DNA from 4 places in the Ochrobactrum sp. Marseille-Q0166 genome. Region 4 is predicted to be linked to each of the others. Evidence: predicted binding sites of a transcription regulator. Region 4 holds the regulator's gene; each other region holds the start of a gene.

Evidence for each region. Region 4 encodes LexA, which represses DNA repair genes until DNA is damaged. Its sites were predicted from a motif close to TGTTCNNNNTGTGTTCNG; they were not measured.
Region 1: a site for LexA is predicted at 2,608-2,625, ahead of H5024_RS09330 (sel1 repeat family protein). Genes of this name have one in related genera too.
Region 2: a site for LexA is predicted at 2,502-2,519, ahead of H5024_RS21035 (putative DNA modification/repair radical SAM protein). Genes of this name have one in related genera too.
Region 3: a site for LexA is predicted at 2,483-2,500, ahead of parE (DNA topoisomerase IV subunit B). Genes of this name have one in related genera too.

The regions. Positions count from the first base shown of each region.
Region 1 is NZ_JACJUO010000001.1:1,948,787-1,953,505, forward strand. It holds gene H5024_RS09315 (antifreeze protein) at 1-468, opposite strand, end outside; gene H5024_RS09320 (DNA topology modulation protein FlaR) at 798-1,346, shown strand; gene H5024_RS09325 (YitT family protein) at 1,563-2,216, shown strand; gene H5024_RS09330 (sel1 repeat family protein) at 2,265-2,522, opposite strand; gene H5024_RS09335 (DUF2147 domain-containing protein) at 2,961-3,320, shown strand; gene H5024_RS09340 (glutathione binding-like protein) at 3,384-4,091, opposite strand; gene H5024_RS09345 (hypothetical protein) at 4,459-4,626, shown strand; gene H5024_RS09350 (AMP nucleosidase) at 4,668-4,719, shown strand, end outside.
Region 2 is NZ_JACJUO010000003.1:542,785-547,503, forward strand. It holds gene H5024_RS21020 (7-cyano-7-deazaguanine synthase) at 1-469, shown strand, start outside; gene H5024_RS21025 (TIR domain-containing protein) at 471-938, shown strand; gene H5024_RS21030 (DUF4231 domain-containing protein) at 973-1,857, shown strand; gene H5024_RS21035 (putative DNA modification/repair radical SAM protein) at 2,538-3,767, shown strand; gene H5024_RS21040 (UdgX family uracil-DNA binding protein) at 3,764-4,719, shown strand, end outside.
Region 3 is NZ_JACJUO010000002.1:999,928-1,004,646, forward strand. It holds gene H5024_RS15940 (hypothetical protein) at 6-188, shown strand; gene parE (DNA topoisomerase IV subunit B) at 261-2,366, opposite strand; gene H5024_RS15950 (DMT family transporter) at 2,662-3,582, shown strand; gene lipB (lipoyl(octanoyl) transferase LipB) at 3,583-4,407, opposite strand; gene H5024_RS15960 (PAS domain-containing protein) at 4,433-4,719, opposite strand, start outside.
Region 4 is NZ_JACJUO010000001.1:1,453,773-1,458,491, reverse strand. It holds gene trpC (indole-3-glycerol phosphate synthase TrpC) at 1-229, shown strand, start outside; gene moaC (cyclic pyranopterin monophosphate synthase MoaC) at 233-709, shown strand; gene glp (gephyrin-like molybdotransferase Glp) at 733-1,947, shown strand; gene lexA (transcriptional repressor LexA) at 2,068-2,790, shown strand; gene H5024_RS06965 (ComEC/Rec2 family competence protein) at 2,846-4,719, opposite strand, start outside.

The DNA.
Region 1 (4,719 bases), 500 kb from region 4:
AAATTTCACTCCCTTCGGCGCGGCCGTGGTTGGGGCGGCAGGCTCCGAATTACCGTCGGTACTCAGCGCAACTGCATCGGCGCCCGGTCCACATTCAGCTTTACGGAAATCATTCCATTTTGCGCCACCATCGGTACCCGCATCTTTGGCGGCCTGATATTTCGCACTGCACTGCTTCATCGTCAAACCCTTGGCGCTATCATCATTCGATGCAGCGGCCTTCTTTGCTGGCGCAGCAGCTTTCGTTGCGGGAGCGGCAACCGGGGCAGCGGCAGCATCATCGCCACACTGAGTCTTGCGGAAGTCGTTCCACTTGACATCGCCAAGTGTCCCTGCGTCTTTTGCCGCTTGATACTTTGTGCTGCATTCCTTCATCGTCAGCGCATTTGCCGGTGATGAAAAGGCAAAAGCAGATGCACCCAAGATAATGGCAGTGCCTGCCATGGCTGTGATGGTACGAATAGACATCTCGTCGCTCCCTGTCGGATACGGGCGTTAATCTGAGTTAGTTCAAATCGCATTGCCAGCTTCTTGGTGTATGGCTTTGCGATCAATTCTGAGCAACTTTTATGCTCAAGCCTTCATAACCCTTCGAGCTTCATGGCTCATTCAAAATTACTGTCAGCAAGTTGACTATCAATTAGTTGCTTAATATTACCTCTGCCTACAATACAAAAATTCTAACCGTCATTCTTTAGTCGTTACATAAATTTGCATGACATGAAGTAAATATACAGTATCTCCATGGTCTTGTCTCAGAATTATTGCAACACAGTTAAAATCCGGAGCTTGCCCAGATGGTAAAAAGGATCATGATCATTGGGGGCGCAGGTTCAGGAAAGTCCACCCTCGCCCGTTCGCTTGGCGCAATCACCGCATTACCTGTTGTTCATATCGACACCATTTATTGGCTACCCAATTGGACAATGCGCTCGCGCGACGAAATCGGCCTTCTGAGCAATGAGATTGCGGATCGCGATGAATGGATATTTGAAGGAAATCACAGCGAAACAATGGCGTATCGCGCATCGCGCGCCGAAATGCTTATTTTTCTGGATATCTCTACCCCGCGACGCCTTTGGCGAATCTTAAGCAGAACACTTCGGCATTATGGCAAATCCCGTCCTGATATGGCGGAGGGGTGTACCGAGCGTTTTGATTGGGAATTCCTGAAATTTGCGGCAAATTATCGGAAAAATGGACGTATTAGAGCAAAATCCTTTCTGGAAAATGCTCCTTCGCACCTGAAAAAGCATCATCTACGCAGTCCGAAAGATGTGGAACGATTTCTTGCCGAGACTCGCAACGAAATAATCCGAAAAGATAAACGGTCAAAGTTGAGCTAAAATAAAAATGCGCCGCTCAAAATAACAATATTGCTAGCAGTGCCGTAGGGCCTTTGCGATGCTATATTTGTGAAGTCTCCCAAGACTTGGCGCTGGCGCGTGGCAAACTATCCATCGATCAGCGAGAATATGCGCACACTGAAATGACGGAACTTTGCTCCGGCCTTTTGGGTAATCTTGTCCGGATTTCCGGTTTTCGCAGCTCTGGAGTTAAAAGTGGCCGATATCGCAGATAGCGCCTCCCAACTTGTCGACGTGCGCAGTACACTCGGTTTTGATCGTCATCGTCTTTATGAAGACGCAATCGCCATGCTGATTGGCACTTCATTAATTGCCTTGGGTATCACGCTTTATAGCCAAGCGACGCTTATGACGGGCAGTACGGCGGGCATCGCCCTTCTGATACACTATGCCACCGGCATTGGATTTGGCCTGCTTTATTTCGTAATCAACCTGCCATTCTACTTTTTTGCTGCAAAGCGGATGGGCTGGCCATTTACGATCAGAACATTCATTGCTGTCGCGCTTCTATCTCTCTTTGCCAAAATCATCCCTTTGTCTGTTGATTTCAGCTCAATCAACCCGCTCTTTGCAGCCCTCATGGGCGGTACACTTATGGGAATGGGCGTTCTAGCACTTTTCCGCCATCGCTCCGGGGTGGGCGGCGTCAATATTCTGGCGCTCTATTTGCAGGATGCCCATGGTATTCGGGCCGGTTGGTTCCAGCTTGCACTTGACAGTGCTATCATGTTGGGATCGCTATTTTTCATCCCGTGGGAAAACATGCTTCTCTCCCTGGTGGGCGCGATTGCGATGAATGTGATCATAGCAATCAATCACAAACCGGGGCGTTATCTCGGGATCAGCTAAACAAAAGCCGCCTCATTGGGCGGCTTTTTGATTTCTGCATTCGATAGGTCAGTGCGAAGTCATCCATTCGCGTGCGCCACGCAGTGCTGCTGCCAGCTCACTCTTGCTCATGGTGGCTGCAACCTGATTACGCATACGTTCGGCTTTCTCGTTGCCACGGATCGCCGCGATGTTGAGCCACTTATGCGCTTCCACGACATCAATTTCGCAATCGCGACCAATGGCGTATTTCAAACCCATCTCCAGCAGGATGCGATCCTGAGAAACTGCCTTATAATGGTGTGTACCGCTTTGAAACTGCGTCATTTTTCTTGTCCCTGTTAAATCCCGAGAACCGTCCGCTCTTTGTTTCCGTGACTGGCTTTCACCGTCCCGGAACCGTCGGATCTGTCGTTCCGTTCATGGTCTTCAAGATAAGCGACAGAGTTAAAATGCGCGTTAAACCAGATGCTTAACAACGCAACAACGAAATCCCAACAAGGAGTAAATTTGGGATTTCGTTAAACATCCAAGCTTCGTGAATTGCAGCGTTTTTCCGAAATGGCTGCTTTTTTATTCACTCCGTCTGGAAACCAGATGATAACCATGGCGTCGATTGGCTTTGTTGAGAGAGTGATTATCTACGAATTTTCCATCGCCAATTATCCCTCTTCCGCTTTGATGAAAACTCGATTACGTTTACGTTTGCGTAAGTTTTCTGCAGAGCTGCAAATTGTGAGCTTTGCGGCATTTTGGGAGGAATGCATGATCCGCACTTTTATTATGGGAATGACCGCTGCTGTGGCGCTGACGGCAGGTTTGGCCGCACCAGCGTTTGCTGAAGAAGCAATTGTCGGTTCCTGGAAACGTTCGAACGGTACGATTATCAGCTACGCGGCTTGCGGTGGCGGCAAATATTGCGGCACGGTGCAAACCGGCGAATATAAGGGTAAGTCGATTGGCACAATGTCTGGCAAGGATGGCAGCTACAAAGGTGAAGTCAACAAGCTAGACGAAGGCAAGACATACACAGGCAAGGCCAGTGTCAAGGGAAACACTCTTTCACTTTCGGGCTGCGTCATGGGTGGTCTGATCTGCAAGAGTGAAAGCCTTTCTCGGCAGTAAACAGATAAAATAAAAGGCGACTTCTCAGCCGCCTTTCTTTCAAGCATTTCTGGCCAAAACGATTTAACGCGCCTTTTGGCCAAACAGTATTTTCTGCGCTTCCTTGTCATTTGCTAGGTTAGACTTTTCGCGCTCTTCCTTGCCTACCCCAAGGCCACGCTGCACGGCAGGTCGTGCATTCATGGTTTCATACCAGCGCTTGAGGTTCGGGAAATCCTCCAGTTGCTGATCGAAATTCTTGTACGCATTGATCCAGCCGATGCTGGCCATATCAGCGATAGAATATTCGCCCGCGATATAGTCTTTACCTTCAAGCTGACGATTGAGAACACCATAAAGACGGTTGACCTCATTGGTGTAGCGGTCGATGCCATATTGCACCTTTTCCGGCGCATAATTGCGAAAGTGTCCGGCCTGACCCGACATGGGCCCAAGTCCGCCCATTTGCCACATCAGCCATTCGTCAACAATGACACGCTTGCGTTCATCGGTCGGATAAAACTTTCCGAACTTGCGCCCGAGATACTGAAGAATCGCGCCTGATTCAAAAACCGATATCGGCTCGCCACCTGGTCCTTCCGGATCAATGATAGCAGGCATACGGTTATTGGGTGCGATTTTAAGAAAGTCGGGCTGGAACTGATCACCCTTGCCAATGTTAACATATTTGACTTCGTAAGGAACACCCAGTTCCTCCAGCATGATGCTGATCTTGAAGCCATTAGGGGTAGGCCAATAGTAAAGCTCAATGGGTTTTGTCTGCTCAGCCATGGGTATCTGTCTCCCGCTTTCTTGGCTTTGTCCAAATTTCCGATGCGCGTTAAGATAATCGCCGTGCAGCTCGGTACAAGTGCGAACCGATCAAGTTAATGAAACATCAATATTTTTGAACCCCGGATGAATGCAGCTCTCAGGAGCGGTTCAGGTGACGTCGTTAAATTCAATCATCATAGAAATATTTTGAAGCTGGGGGAATTATGCTGGTTAGGCGCGTTACAATTGTTTGTCTGATGATTATGGGTCTCGCAATCATCGCCAGCCTTTTTGTTGATCGTAAATATTATGTTTATCGTGATCAACCGGTCGTCTCGCCCATCACAGTAATGCACCTCCAGCATGCGGACGGAGACCAGTGGCTATGATCTCGCGTTGCCGTATTTCAGCAGCAATTGCTCTTCGTGTGCTGCTTTTCACTGCCGTCTTCACTGGTCCCGCCGCGACCTTCGCTTACACCCAAATCGGACAGAAAGCGCATATGAGCGGCATCGGTCTGGTCCTGTATGTAGGCCTACAACGCGCTGCATAAACAAGGACATGCGTGTGTCGCAGAGTTTGGTATACTGAGCCATGACACAGCGAATCGATCAACCATTCCTATCAGAGATTAAAACGCCTCCTT
Region 2 (4,719 bases), on a different contig from region 4:
GGAATTCGCGGCGTGCAAATTGGCAATGGGCAAGTTGCAGCTACCAGATTTGGAAGTAGCCGAGCTGTCGGGCTATGGGCGCCTTATCAAATCTGGTTTGACCGATGCGAAACAACGCGTGCTGGAGGATGCCTTTACGCCCGGCCGCAATCTGCTGTTTCTGCTTGTGGCATCGGCCTACGCGTTCCAGCGTGATGCTGATGCTATCTCGATCGGGCTGCTCCATGAAGAGACTAGCCTGTTTCCCGATCAGACCACGGCATTCTTGCAGCAGGCCGAGGCGATGATCGCACGCAGCATGGGGCGAGAGATAAAGGTCCTTGCGCCGCTCTCTTCTTTCCACAAGCAGGAAGTCATAGAGCTCGCCGCCCTAAAGGGGATTGAGGGCACGTATTCATGCCATCTTGGCGATGAGGTTCCTTGCGGAGCGTGCATCGCATGTAATGAATTCAAGGCTGAGGGGGTCTAACATGGGCGGTGGAAGCAGCGGCAGCTGGAGCAGATTAGGGGACATACGATCGCTGGAGGAGAAGGCCAAAGCTGCTCTCCAGGGCGGCAAACGCAACGTCTTTATTAGCTTTGCAACGGAGGACATGAACGAAGTTAATCTACTACGTGCGCATGCGAAGAACGAGAACAGCGATATAGAGTTTAACGATCACTCTGTTCGCGAGCCGTATGACAGCGAACGTGCCGAATACATCAAACAAAAGATCAGCGAGCGAATATCGAGATCTTCGGTTTGCGTTGTCTACATCTCCGACAATACCGCGCAAAGCCGATGGGTGACGTGGGAAGTCGAGACCAGCCTCGCTCTCGGAAAAAAAGTGGTTGCAGTTCATCCAAAAGGCGGGGCGCCCCGACAGAACCCGTCTTGGGTCGCGAAGTATGGCGTAAAAGTTGTTCAATGGAATAAACTAGCCGAAGAGTTGAAATAGCCGCGACGCGATCATGTACTGGAGATCCAACGATATGGAGCCTGAAAAATTTCCTGCATTGTACCGTTCCGCAGATGGATCGTCCGCAGACGCTCAGAGCACCTATCTCTGGCTTATCCGGTTACAATATTTTTTTCTCACCGTCGCTGCCACGATATCCATGTGGTTCGGAAATTCGCCTGACCTATACATCCTGTATGCATTAGTTTTGGCGGCATCGACAGGGCTGCTGCTCTATATGGCGGTCCAAAAGCCCGAAAAAGAATGGTATGGTTGCCGTGCGCTGGCGGAGTCGATCAAGACATCGACCTGGCGCTACATGATGCGTGCAGAACCCTTCGAGGATGCCCCTAAACTCTCAGCGGTGGCCGAAAAATTTTCGGATTTTCTGAAGGCGATCCTAGACGCCAACAGCCACGTGCGCGACTCGATTAGCCGCAGGCCCGTAACCGGCGATCAGATTACCACCGAAATGGACACCGTGCGTGCTCTCCCCCTGGCAGACCGTGTTCAAAAGTATCTTACAGATCGGATCACGGACCAACGTGAATGGTATGTTGCTAAAGTTAGGTGGAACAGGGGACGTTTTCGTCTTTGGATCGCCATCTCCGTGATTGTGCAGGGTATCGCAATAGCGTTAGCTCTCGTTCGGATTCGCCATGATCCAGCGTGGATGATATGGCCAACCGAACCATTACTTGTCATGGCCTCTTCCGCGATAGGTTGGATTCAACTGAAGAAGTTCAACGAGCTTGCTTCGGCCTATAGCCTTACAGCTCACGAAATTGGCATCCTGCAAACCCGACTTGTAACGATCGACTCTGAAGAGAAATTTTCAGCCTTCGTGAATGAGGCCGAACGCGCGTTTTCACGCGAACATACCCAGTGGGTAGCGCGGCAGATCGAGAACGTGCCTTGATTCAATCTTGTAATCAAAGCTTAAGTCACCTGATAAAGAAAAACGGCGCGAGCTGGCTACTTAATGCGATGATGCTACTAACTGTCACCATTTTCGGGTCGGAGGTAAGTAGCTAACTCGGATGGCGTCCGCTCTACTAATCGCAGGAATCGGGTGTTGCGAGCCCCCGCAACCAATTCCCCAGAACATAAAACAGATATTATCCCAGCCGCGAAGACTTCATCTTCAATGGCGATCGTAGCGCGTCGTCCTGCCCAACATAATCTGAAGGGTAAGGAGGATAAGTAAGCGAGTGAGTATCGATTACCCGACCAACGGGGCAATGCCTGACCCCGCAACCAACAATACTAACAAACCCGTAGCACTAGCCGCGGGTTTTGTTGTTTTTATAGCCCTTCCAATGGTTTGACGCTCCACCCAGTTGAGGATCGTGCCCAGTTCGCCGTGAAGCCTCGCGTAAATCTCGCCCCGTTTTGCGCCGGGCCACAACACGATCTTCTCGTGCAGGCCGCGCAATGTCTCCGCCGCTTCCTTGCAACGGAGTCAGATCAAAATCATTTTGTCGTCCTACCTACCGCCAGACCCCAGATGTCATTATCCCGTAAACCGATGGAATACTCTACGCCATGAGTTATGGATAGTTGACGAACAAAACATGAACAAGTATCCTTGCGTTCATGGTGAAAAAGAGCCTTCAGGATAAACTTGCCATCTTATCGGATGCGGCAAAATACGATGCATCTTGTGCGTCAAGCGGTGGTGAGAGACGCGATGCAAGGAGGGGTGGTGTCGGATCGTCGGGAGGGGTAGGGATTTGCCATGCGTACACGCCGGATGGGCGCTGTATCAGCCTGCTGAAAATTCTTATGACCAATTTCTGCATCTTCGACTGTGCCTATTGCATAAACCGGGTCAGCTCCAACGTGGAACGGGCGCGGTTCTCAGTCGAGGAAGTTGTCTCGCTCACGCTGGAGTTTTATCGGCGCAATTACATTGAGGGCCTGTTCTTGTCTTCGGGCATCATCAAGTCATCCGACCAGACCATGTCTGATATGGTGCGCATCGCGCGGACACTGAGGGAGGATCATGGCTTCCACGGCTATATCCATCTCAAGACGATTCCCGATGCCAGTCCGGAGTTGATCCGGGAAGCCGGGGTTTGGGCTGATCGGCTATCGATTAATGTCGAATTGCCGGAGGACGCAAGTGTGCGCAAATTCGCGCCGGAAAAACGTCCTGAAACCATCCGCGGTGCGATGGCACAGGTACGTCTCGAAGGTGAGGCAGCAAAAGATAAGACCCATACCGGGCGCAAGCCGCGTCGGTTTGCACCGGCCGGGCAAAGCACGCAGATGATCATCGGCGCGGATGGGGCAGACGATGTGACCATTCTTAAAATGTCAACACGGCTTTACAGTGGTTACAAGCTGCGTCGGGTTTATTATTCGGCGTTCTCCCCGATCCCGGATGCCTCGGCGGCTCTACCTCTGATCCAGCCTCCGCTTCTGCGTGAACACCGCCTATATCAGGCAGATTGGCTTTTGCGCTTTTATGGTTTTACCGCCGAGGAAATCGCCACCGGCACGACGGCAGGGCATCTCGATCTGGAACTTGACCCAAAACTTGCCTGGGCCATGCAGCATCGTGGCCTGTTTCCTTTGGATGTAAACCGTGCAAGTCGTGAATTGCTGTTGCGTGTTCCGGGTTTTGGCACACGGACTGTGGATCGCATAATCGTTGCCCGCCGGAATTGCGGTTTAAGATACGAGGATTTGTTGCGGATAGGGGCCAACATGAACAAGGCACGCCCCTTTATCCTAGCACCTGGATGGTCGCCGGGGCGGCTCATCGATAACGTTGATTTACGCGCACGATTTGCACCTCCCGCTGAGCAACTGCGGTTATTATGATCTATTCCGTTAAACTACCCGACCGCGGCACCTTCGATGCATGGCGGGAGATGGCGCGCATCGCGATATCACATGGTATTGAGCCAAATGATATCGATTGGAGCGGAGCGGGCGGATTGTTTGAGGAAATGCCGCTCCCCAACGCACCTGGTGAACATCGTATAAGTGTTACGCGGGGGTTTTTGAAACTTGCGCAGTCAGTCATATGGCATTCGAATCCGGAACGGTTCAGACTGCTCTATCAGGCGTTATGGCGGCTTGACTGCAACGCGGGAGACCCTTTGAGCCAGGCTGACCCGCTTGGGCGGCAATTGCATCTCATGGCAAAATCGGTTGGCCGCGATATCCACAAGATGCATGCTTTCGTACGGTTTCGCGAATTACCTGAGACTGGGTTGCGTCGTCGCTTTGCAGCCTGGTTTGAGCCGGAGCATAATATAGTCGAGCCGGGTAGTTTCTTTTTCGCAAAGCGTTTCGCGGATATGGACTGGGTGATCGCCACGCCAAGGCTTACAGCTCGATTTGAGGCTGGCAGACTTAGTTACCATCCAGGCAGTACACGTCCAGACTTATCGGAAGATGCCACCGAAACGCTTTGGGGCACCTATTTCGCCAACATCTTCAATCCAGCACGGGTAAAGCTGAATGCGATGCGCTCTGAAATGCCGAAGAAGTATTGGAAGAACCTGCCCGAAACGCGCCTGATTCCGGATATGTTACGAGATGCCGAGGCGCGGGTAGAGCGAATGCGCGTGGCTGCAGAAACGTCACCGGCGGCTGGCGCAGTGGCGATTTCGACCCGTTATCGCGCTGCAATGCCGCAAGCGCCAGAATTCCCTCAGACAATGATCGAAGCGCGAGCGGCTTCCGGACATTGTCGTCGATGTGGATTATGCGAGGCCTCAACCCAGACTGTTTGGGGTGAGGGCGCGGAAGACGCTAAGCTCATGGT
Region 3 (4,719 bases), on a different contig from region 4:
GGCAAATGTGGATCATGCTTACGGATGTTAGTGGCGAACGGGTTGCGGTGAATTTCAACCACGTCCTGTCATACAACGCTTACGGTACTGGAACCCGTATCGTTACGCTTAGTGCGGACCTCACATTTTTCGTTAAAGAGTCGACCAAGGAAATCGAAACCAAGCTCGGCATTGACGTGAAAAGCTGAATTATCAAAGAAAAAACGTCAGCGTGAATAATGCGCTGACGTTTATCTTTCTGGCTCGCGCAGGCAGAAAGCTTAAATATCCAGTTCTTCCACGAATGCGGCACGATCCTGAATGAAGCGGAAGCGGGCTTCCGGTTTTGTACCCATCAGATCATCAACAGTGCTGCGCGTTTCATCGACATAATCTTCATCGACATGAACACGAAGCAGCGTGCGCTTTTTCGGGTCCATGGTCGTTTCTTTCAGCTGTTCGGCGCGCATTTCGCCGAGGCCTTTGAAGCGACCGATTTCGATTTTGCCACGTCCGGTAAACATCGTGCGAAGCAGTTCGTCCTTGTGCGCGTCGTCACGGGCATAGGCTACCTTGCCACCCTGACTGAGACGATAAAGCGGCGGGACTGCCAGATACAGGTGGCCGTTGCGGATGAGATCAGGCATTTCCTGATAGAAAAATGTGATGAGCAGCGATGCGATATGGGCGCCGTCAACGTCAGCATCTGTCATGACGATGACGCGATCATAACGCAGATCGTCTTCACGATAATTCTTGCGCGTGCCGGCCCCCAGTGCCTGAACCAGATCGGCAATCTGCTGGTTGGCTGTCAGCTTCTCACGGCCAGCACTGGCAACGTTCAGAATCTTACCGCGTAGTGGCAGGATCGCCTGATTGGAACGATTGCGTGCCTGCTTTGCAGAACCGCCAGCCGAGTCACCTTCGACAATGAAAAGTTCAGCACCTGCGGCAGCATTCTGCGTGCAGTCTGCAAGTTTGCCCGGAAGGCGCAGCTTGCGCGTCGCGCTCTTGCGGACGGTTTCCTTTTCCTGACGACGACGCAGACGCTCTTCGGCGCGATCAACAACCCAATCGAGCAAGCGGGATGCTTCCTGTGGGGAAGCTGTAAGCCAGTGATCGAACGGATCGCGGATGACATTTTCCACGATACGCTGCGCTTCAACGGTCGCAAGCTTGTCCTTGGTCTGGCCGACAAACTCCGGTTCCCGAATGAAGACCGAGAGCATAGCGGCTGCCGAAATCATCACGTCATCGGTGGTGATGATCGAAGCGCGCTTGTTGTTGGTTAGCTCTGCATAGGCTTTGAGGCCACGCGTCAACGCAATGCGCAGACCGGCTTCATGCGTACCGCCATCGCCCGTTGGGATTGTGTTGCAGTAGGAGTTGACGAAGCCGTCACCGCCATACCACGACACTGCCCATTCAACGGCACCGTGCCCGCCCTGCTTTTCGGTGCGGCCCGAGAAAATCTCACGCGTTACCTGATGTTCTTTGCCAAGCGAGGCAGAAAGATAATCCTTCAGACCACCGGGGAAGTGGAAAACGGCCTTTTCAGGGGTTTCCTTCTTGGGATCAAGGAGTGCCGGATCGCAATTCCAGCGAATTTCTACGCCGCCAAACAAATAGGCCTTCGAGCGCGCCATGCGATAAAGCCGGTGCGGATCGAAATGTGCAGCCTTGCCGAAAATATCCGGGTCTGGATGAAAGCGGACTCGTGTACCACGACGGTTGTGGACTTCGCCGACATCTTCAAGGCCACCCTGCGGAATACCGCGCGAAAAGCGCTGGCGATAGAGGCGGCGATTGCGTGCGACTTCGACTTCCAGAACGTCGGAAAGTGCGTTGACCACCGAAACACCCACGCCGTGCAGACCGCCCGAGGTTTCATAAGCCTTGCCATCAAACTTGCCGCCTGCATGCAGCTTGGTCATGATGACTTCAAGCGTCGATTTTCCCGGCACCTGCGGATGCTCATCAACCGGAATACCACGACCATTATCACTGACAGTCAGGAAGCCTTCGGCATCAAGGCTGACTTCAATAAAATTGGCATGTCCTGCAACGGCCTCGTCCATTGAGTTATCGATGACTTCTGCAAAAAGGTGATGCAGGGCTTTTTCGTCAGTGCCGCCGATATACATACCGGGACGCAGGCGAACCGGCTCAAGGCCCTCGAGAACGCGGATGGAGGAGGCGTTATAATCATCACTGCCTGATGAAACAGGCGGAGTCTTGGTTGCAACAGGCGTTGGATTTGGTGCAGATGGTGTTGTTACCGCTTTCGCAACAGGCGTTGATGCAGGAACCTTCTTGGGCTGCTGCTCCATCTGCCGTTCACGGGCATTGTTAACTACTCTAGAAAAGAGATCGTTGCTGTCGTCCATCTTTGTCCGAAAAGCTTTCTGTCTGAAACCGAAAGAACCGCCCCACTGAACGGGGCAAGAAAAGTTATCTGCGAATCACATAGATAATGCCACGGGAAACCCCGCAATGCGAACAAAGTTCGCCTTACGTTCCGCTTTTGCCCGAAGTTATCAAGTGATTTTGCTCACAGTGAAGCCGATTTGCACCAGAAACATGGCGAAAGTCAAACCATGGCCTTTGATAAGCGAATTAAGATGGAAACGGGCAGACCATTCGCGTAAGCGCATTGACACAAAGAAATTGTGAGTGATGGAAATGCAGATCAGGGCAGCAGGCGGTACAGAAGCGCACGTAAAGGGCATGGCGATCATGGTGCTCTCAGTGTTGCTGCTGCCGCTTATGGATGCCATCGGCAAATGGCTTGCCATGATGGATAACATGCCTCCGGCCACCGTCACCTTCATGCGCTTTTTCATTCAATCAGTGCTGATGTTCTTCGTGCTGATCGTCATGAGTGGTTTCGCGTCCTTACGGACGACGCATCTTGTCGGCAATCTTGTGCGGGGTGCGCTGATGGGTTTTGGAGGAGCGTGTTTCTTCACCGCGGTCAAATATATGCCGCTGGCGGACGCCATGGCTGTGTTTTTTGCCGAACCGTTGATCCTGACGCTGTTGTCGGCTGTCTTCCTGAAGGAAAAAGTCGGCTGGCGCCGTTTCAGCGCTGTGGGTATTGGGCTGATCGGCACGATGATCGTTATTCAGCCAAGTTTCGAGATCTTTGGTGCGGTCTCCCTGTTGCCTCTGGCAACTGCTGTCACTTTTGCGATCTATCTGATGCTGAACCGTAAATATGGTGCAAAAGAAAGCCCCGTCGTCATGCAATTCTATGCAGGTATCGGCGGATCGCTGATTGCGGGGCTGTTTATGATTTTTGGTACCGCGGTGGGCATTGAAGATCTCAGCTTTGCATTGCCAAATAGCTTTCAGCCATGGCTGTTGCTGCTTTTGCTGGGCACGATCGGAACTGTCAGTCATCTGCTCGTGGTGCAGGCATTCAAGCTTGCACCAGCATCTATGCTGGCGCCGTTCCAGTATCTGGAGATCGTCAATGCGGTTCTGGTTGGTTTAATTATCTTCGGTGACTTTCCGACGCCGTCCAAATGGTTCGGCATCGCGATCATCGTAGGATCAGGCTTCTATGTCTTCATGCGCGAGCGGCGTATGAAGAGCGTGTGATTATTTGGTGTGGCGCGGTCCGAAGACGTTTTCAAAAGCTTTGCCCAGTGCCACATCGACATCGCCCATCGTCACCGGAAGGCCGAGATCGACCAAACTGGTAACCCCATAATCAGCGATCCCGCAGGGTACGATGCCACCGAAATGCTCGAGCTCCGGCTCAACATTGATGGCAATACCGTGGAAGCTCACCCAGCGGCGCAGACGAATGCCAATGGCGGCAATCTTGTCTTCGCACACGCCGCCATTGGCAAGCAGCGGCTTCTCCGGGCGGACAACCCAGACGCCGACACGGTCAGCGCGCCGCTCACCTTTGATATTGAATTGCGCCAGCGTTTCGACAATCCACTGCTCAAGCGCGGTGACAAATGCTCGTACATCTTCGCGGCGGCGCTTTAGATCGAGCATAACATAGGCAACCCGCTGACCTGGGCCATGATAGGTATATTCACCACCGCGTCCCGTATTGAACACGGGAAAGCGATCCGGTGTCAGCAGGTCTGCTGATTGAGCACTGGTGCCCGCTGTATAAAGCGAGGGATGTTCGACAAGCCACACAAGTTCATTGGCAGTTCCTTCACGAATAGCTGCGACCCGCGCTTCCATAAAGGCGAGCGCCTCTTCGTAATCCGTTAAACCGTCTGATATTAACCAATCAACAGGTGGTGTGCCGGCCATAGCAGGGAGGAAATGCGTTTCATTTTCTTGCGCGGCGACGTCGCGCATTGAAGATGAATAGGTTTCAGTTTGTCGGGAAAAATGAGCAGAGCTATCGTTCATGACGTCAGCATATGGCGTTTTTTGCGACTCTTCGCCAGATGTCAAAATGCCTCTATCCGAAAGTGAGGCATCAAGCGATCATCGGTCCCGCACTCGTACTGTGATCAAAGGCCGGAAATACATCAGTCGTGATTGGTGCGAGCACATTGATTTTCAGGCCTGTGGGATCAAAGTCGATGTCGCATCGAGCTTTGAGTTCTTCTGCGAGAACAAGCCGTATCAGCCGTTGCCCAAAGCCGCGTCGCGAAGGTCGTTTGACGGAGGGGCCGCCAGTCTCAAGCCAACGCATCTGGAATTTATTGACGCCCTGATCGTCGACAATATTCCAGCTGAAATCGATGCTTCCATGCTCGTTGG
Region 4 (4,719 bases):
CAACAATCGCAATCTGCGCACATTTGAAGTCGATCTTGCTGTCTCCGAACGCCTCGCAAAGATGGTGCCTTCCGACCATCTTCTGGTCGGCGAAAGCGGCATATTCACCCATGATGATTGCTTGCGCCTTGAGAAGTCGGATATCGGCACATTTCTCATCGGAGAAAGCCTGATGCGCAAGGATGATGTTGCTCAGGCAACTCGCGAACTTCTGACCGGCGAGGTTTAAGTCATGACAGCCAAACTCACCCATATCGACCAGACTGGCGCCGCCCATATGGTCGATGTCGGCGACAAGGCTGAGACTGAGCGCCAGGCAACCGCTGAAGGTGCCGTCAGAATGAAGCCGGAAACTCTGGCACTCATTCTGAAAGGCGATGCCGCCAAAGGCGACGTTATCGGTACGGCCCGTCTGGCTGGTATTATGGCTGCGAAGAAAACCGCCGACCTCATCCCGCTTTGCCACCCATTGATGCTGACAAAGGTCTCGGTGGACATTGAACCGGACCAATCGCTTCCCGGCCTGCGCGTCTTTGCAACTGCGAAGCTGAAAGGCCGCACCGGGGTTGAAATGGAAGCGTTGACTGCCGTATCAGTCACCTGCCTAACCATCTATGACATGGCAAAGGCCGTTGATCGCCACATGGAAATTACCGATATTCGTGTTTCCGCAAAGAGTGGTGGTAAATCAGGCGACTGGAAAACCTAAGTTTTCGCACGAGAGGAAAAAGTATGTCCCTGCTTCCTGTCGATGAAGCCCTTGCACGTATCCTGAGCTTGGCAGAGCCACACGGTTTCGAGCAGGTTCCTTTGACTTCAGCCGGTGGACGTGTTGTTGCGGAACCTGTGAAAGCTCACCTTCTGCAACCTCCCTTTGACTGCTCTGCCATGGATGGCTATGCGCTGATCGCACCTGAAAACATCAGCTATCCGCTTGAACTGACCATAATTGGCGAATCAGCAGCCGGTAAGCGTTTCGACGGGCAGCTGAGCGAAGGTCAGGCGGTCCGCATTTTCACCGGCGCACCAATGCCAGCAGGCGCAGATAGCATCGTTATTCAGGAAGACACGGAACGTTCCGGCGACAGGCTAACAATCCGGCACGGACTCTATAAAGGCCGCCACATTCGTCGCGCGGGCCTCGATTTCGCACCCGGAGATGTGATTCTTCCAAAGAGAAAAGCACTCGACGCCCCGGCACTTTCCCTTGCTGCGGCCAGTGGCAACGCAGCCATTTCCGTTTTCAAACAGCCCCGCATTGCAATATTGGCAACTGGCGACGAACTTGTCCCACCCGGTACAGTTCCCGGCCCTGACCAAATTGTCGCTTCCAACAGCGTCGGCATCGCCGAAATTGTCCGCCGCGCAGGCGGTAAGCCTGAAGATATGGGCATCATCAACGACGACCCCGCAAAGATCGAATCGGCAATCAGCGCAGCGCTCAAAGATGGCGTCGATGTTCTAGTAACGATCGGTGGCGCGTCGGTTGGAGACCGCGATTACGTTCACGGGGCTTTGCAGAATTGCGGCGTCGATCTCGCCTTCTGGAAAATCGCTATGCGCCCGGGAAAACCGTTGATGTATGGCCGCAAGACAGTTTCAGGCAAGACGGTGCATGTCATCGGCTTACCGGGCAATCCGGTTTCAAGCCTCGTCTGTAGTCTGATATTTCTGCGTCCACTGGTGGCGAAGCTATCAGGCATTGATTTAGCTACAGATATTCGCCCCGCGAAATTTGGTCAGCCAATGAGTGCGAACGATCACCGCAGGGACTTTGTTCGTGCGACCGTTGAGAAGGCAATCGACGGAACATTGATTGCCAAGCCATGTCCAGTTCAGGATTCTTCAATGCTTTCTGCTCTTGTGGGCTCCAATGCGCTGTTGATCAGAGAAGAAAATGCACCCGCTGCGGCTATCGGTGATTCTTGCGCGATATTAATGTTGTAACGAACGGTATTAATTCCAAACCTCATTAATCATTTTAAAACCATTGCAGAACAAGACTGGAACATATAGTGTTCGTTCTGGTTTTGTTTTTATTTGATTCTGGTCTGGAGGGTGTAGCGCATGTTAACCCGTAAGCAGCACGAACTTCTGCTGTTCATTCATGAACGTCTTAAAGAGACGGGCATCCCTCCGTCCTTTGACGAAATGAAAGAAGCTCTTGATCTGGCTTCTAAGTCAGGCATTCATCGTCTCATCACGGCCTTGGAAGAACGCGGCTTTATCCGCAGGCTTCCTAATCGGGCGCGCGCGCTGGAGGTGCTTCGTTTACCAGATTCGATAGCACCGGGCTTGAACTCTCAAAAGAAGTTCGCTCCGAGCGTCATCGAAGGAAGCCTCGGCAAAGCTCCCCCTCCTCCGCCGACGCGCCCAACTCCAGTTATTGCGGAGAATGATTCCTCCACAATGGTTTCTGTACCCATGATGGGACGCATAGCTGCCGGTGTGCCGATCTCGGCAATCCAGAATCAGACACACTCACTGAGCCTTCCTCCAGAAATGCTGGGCTCCGGTGAACACTACGCTTTGGAAGTCAAAGGCGATTCGATGATCGACGCCGGTATTTTTGATGGCGACACAGTGATCATTAAGCGCGGTGATACAGCCAATCCGGGTGAAATCGTCGTCGCACTGGTCGATGATGAAGAAGCAACTTTGAAGCGTTTTCGCCGCAAAGGCGCTTCCATTGCCTTGGAAGCAGCGAATCCGGCTTACGAAACCCGCATTTTCGGCCCCGATCGTGTGCGCGTGCAGGGTAAACTAATCGGCCTGATCCGGCGTTACTAGCACTTACAGTTTTAGTATTGGTTGGAAGCAGCGATAGAGGTTTTGTCATTTTAAATCAGAGCGGCTCTGTCGTCTCCTTAAAGTCGGGAGCCGCCTGAAAATCAGAAGATTGATCGTTGCGAGACTTCTTCTGATGTTCGCGATCCGGTAATCCTCGTGCCGCTCTCGAATACAGACGATGCAGGTGCCATGGCCGCGTAGGCGCATCCACTGCGAAGCTGAGACTATCAGAATAGCCAGCTAAGTTTCGTGGTTGGATGACTGCAAAACGATAGATTTTATCGTCTTTGCTGTGATCATGTTTCGCTGATCTGGCTGATGCACTCGCGTCTGATGATAAACGTTTCCCAAGCCTGAGCTCAAGGGTTCCTTTGAGAGCGAGTTCCTGCCGGTCGATCAGTAAAACATCGGAGCGCGGGCAATTGAGGTTTTTGCTTGCTATCGCAAGAACGACAATCTCGCCAATATTGCAGGCAATATCCTTCATCTCCTCTTGCGCAGTATAGGCAAACATTCGCCCGTCTCGTAGAGGAATGGTACAAACTCCCTCTTCGCAGACAAACGCATCATTGGTGGATACCGGCTTCTGCTTTTTTACAATCTGCGGCGGAATAAACGTTTCGATCAGATAGGCAGTCTGCCAGTTTTGACCTGTGAATTTTGGCGGCCTGCTGCGATTTGCGGCAAAATTGCCATCGGGTAGGCGCACGGCTACAAATTTTGCATCCTCGCTAACGAGAATATCCGGCAATGGCGTTCGTATAAAAACGAAAAGACCAGTAATAACAAAGGGTAAAGCCAGCCATCGCAACCATGTCGTGGAAACAACCGCGATAACAAGCGCTACAGTCCAGAGGATAAGCGTGCTTGCAGGCATGACGCCCGGATTGCCGTCAGGAGAAAAGCTAGCAACCAAACTCGCTATATGCCTGACTAATAGGACGCCAAATCCCATAATCTGTAGTGGTAGCCAATCAAGCTGCAATGGCATCAACACCAAGCTCAGCACTGCAAAGGGCATCACAAGGATCGAGATAACCGGCAAGGCCAATACGTTCCCGACCAGGCCTAAGGGTGCGGTATTGTTGAAATGATAGGCGGCAAAGATGCCACTTGCTACACCGGCAACAATCGATGTTGCTCCCGTCGCCACCGCTGGAACGAGCATTTTGGATAGAAACCCACGCGGCACAGCACGCCGATTTTCGCGAGACGTTTGATTGCGTGCTTTCCTGTCACTCCACCAGGCAAATGCAGCGATCAAGCCAGCAGTTGCGGAAAAAGACATTTGAAAGCTTGGCCCAAGAATCTCATGCGGTGAAATTGCGATCATCGCAACAGACGCAATCGCAAGATTGCGCATACTGATGGCAGCACGGTCAGCCAGCAATGCGCAGAGCATCACGACAATCATGACGTAACTGCGCTGTGCCGCAACATCCGCACCCGACATGGCCAGATAGAATGTGCAGCTTAGAAGCGAGAGAAAAGCCGCAAACTTTTTGACCGGATATCGGGCGCTAAACCCCGGCATCAGAGCAAACAGCGATCTCAACGCCATCATCACAACGCCGGCGGCCAGCACCATATGTAGGCCGGAAATCGACAAGATATGCGCCAGACCTGCCTTGCGCAGATCCTCATTCGTTTCTTCGCTGATCCCTGCTCGCTCACCGGCAATAAGCGCTGCGGCAACACTGCCATCCTCACCAGAGAGCACTTCCGCAATACGTTCCGAAACATGCACACGTAGTTGAGCAATGGAACTGGCAATTTTTGCCGTCATGTCGGTTGGTCCTGACACGTCGGCAATCTTTGGTGTTCCGAGAAAGAAGCCATTAGCGCCGATACCGCCGAAATAAGCATGGAAGGCAAAATCGTAATTTCCCGGCCGCACAGGTCCCGAAGGTACCCTCAGGCGCGCAAAGC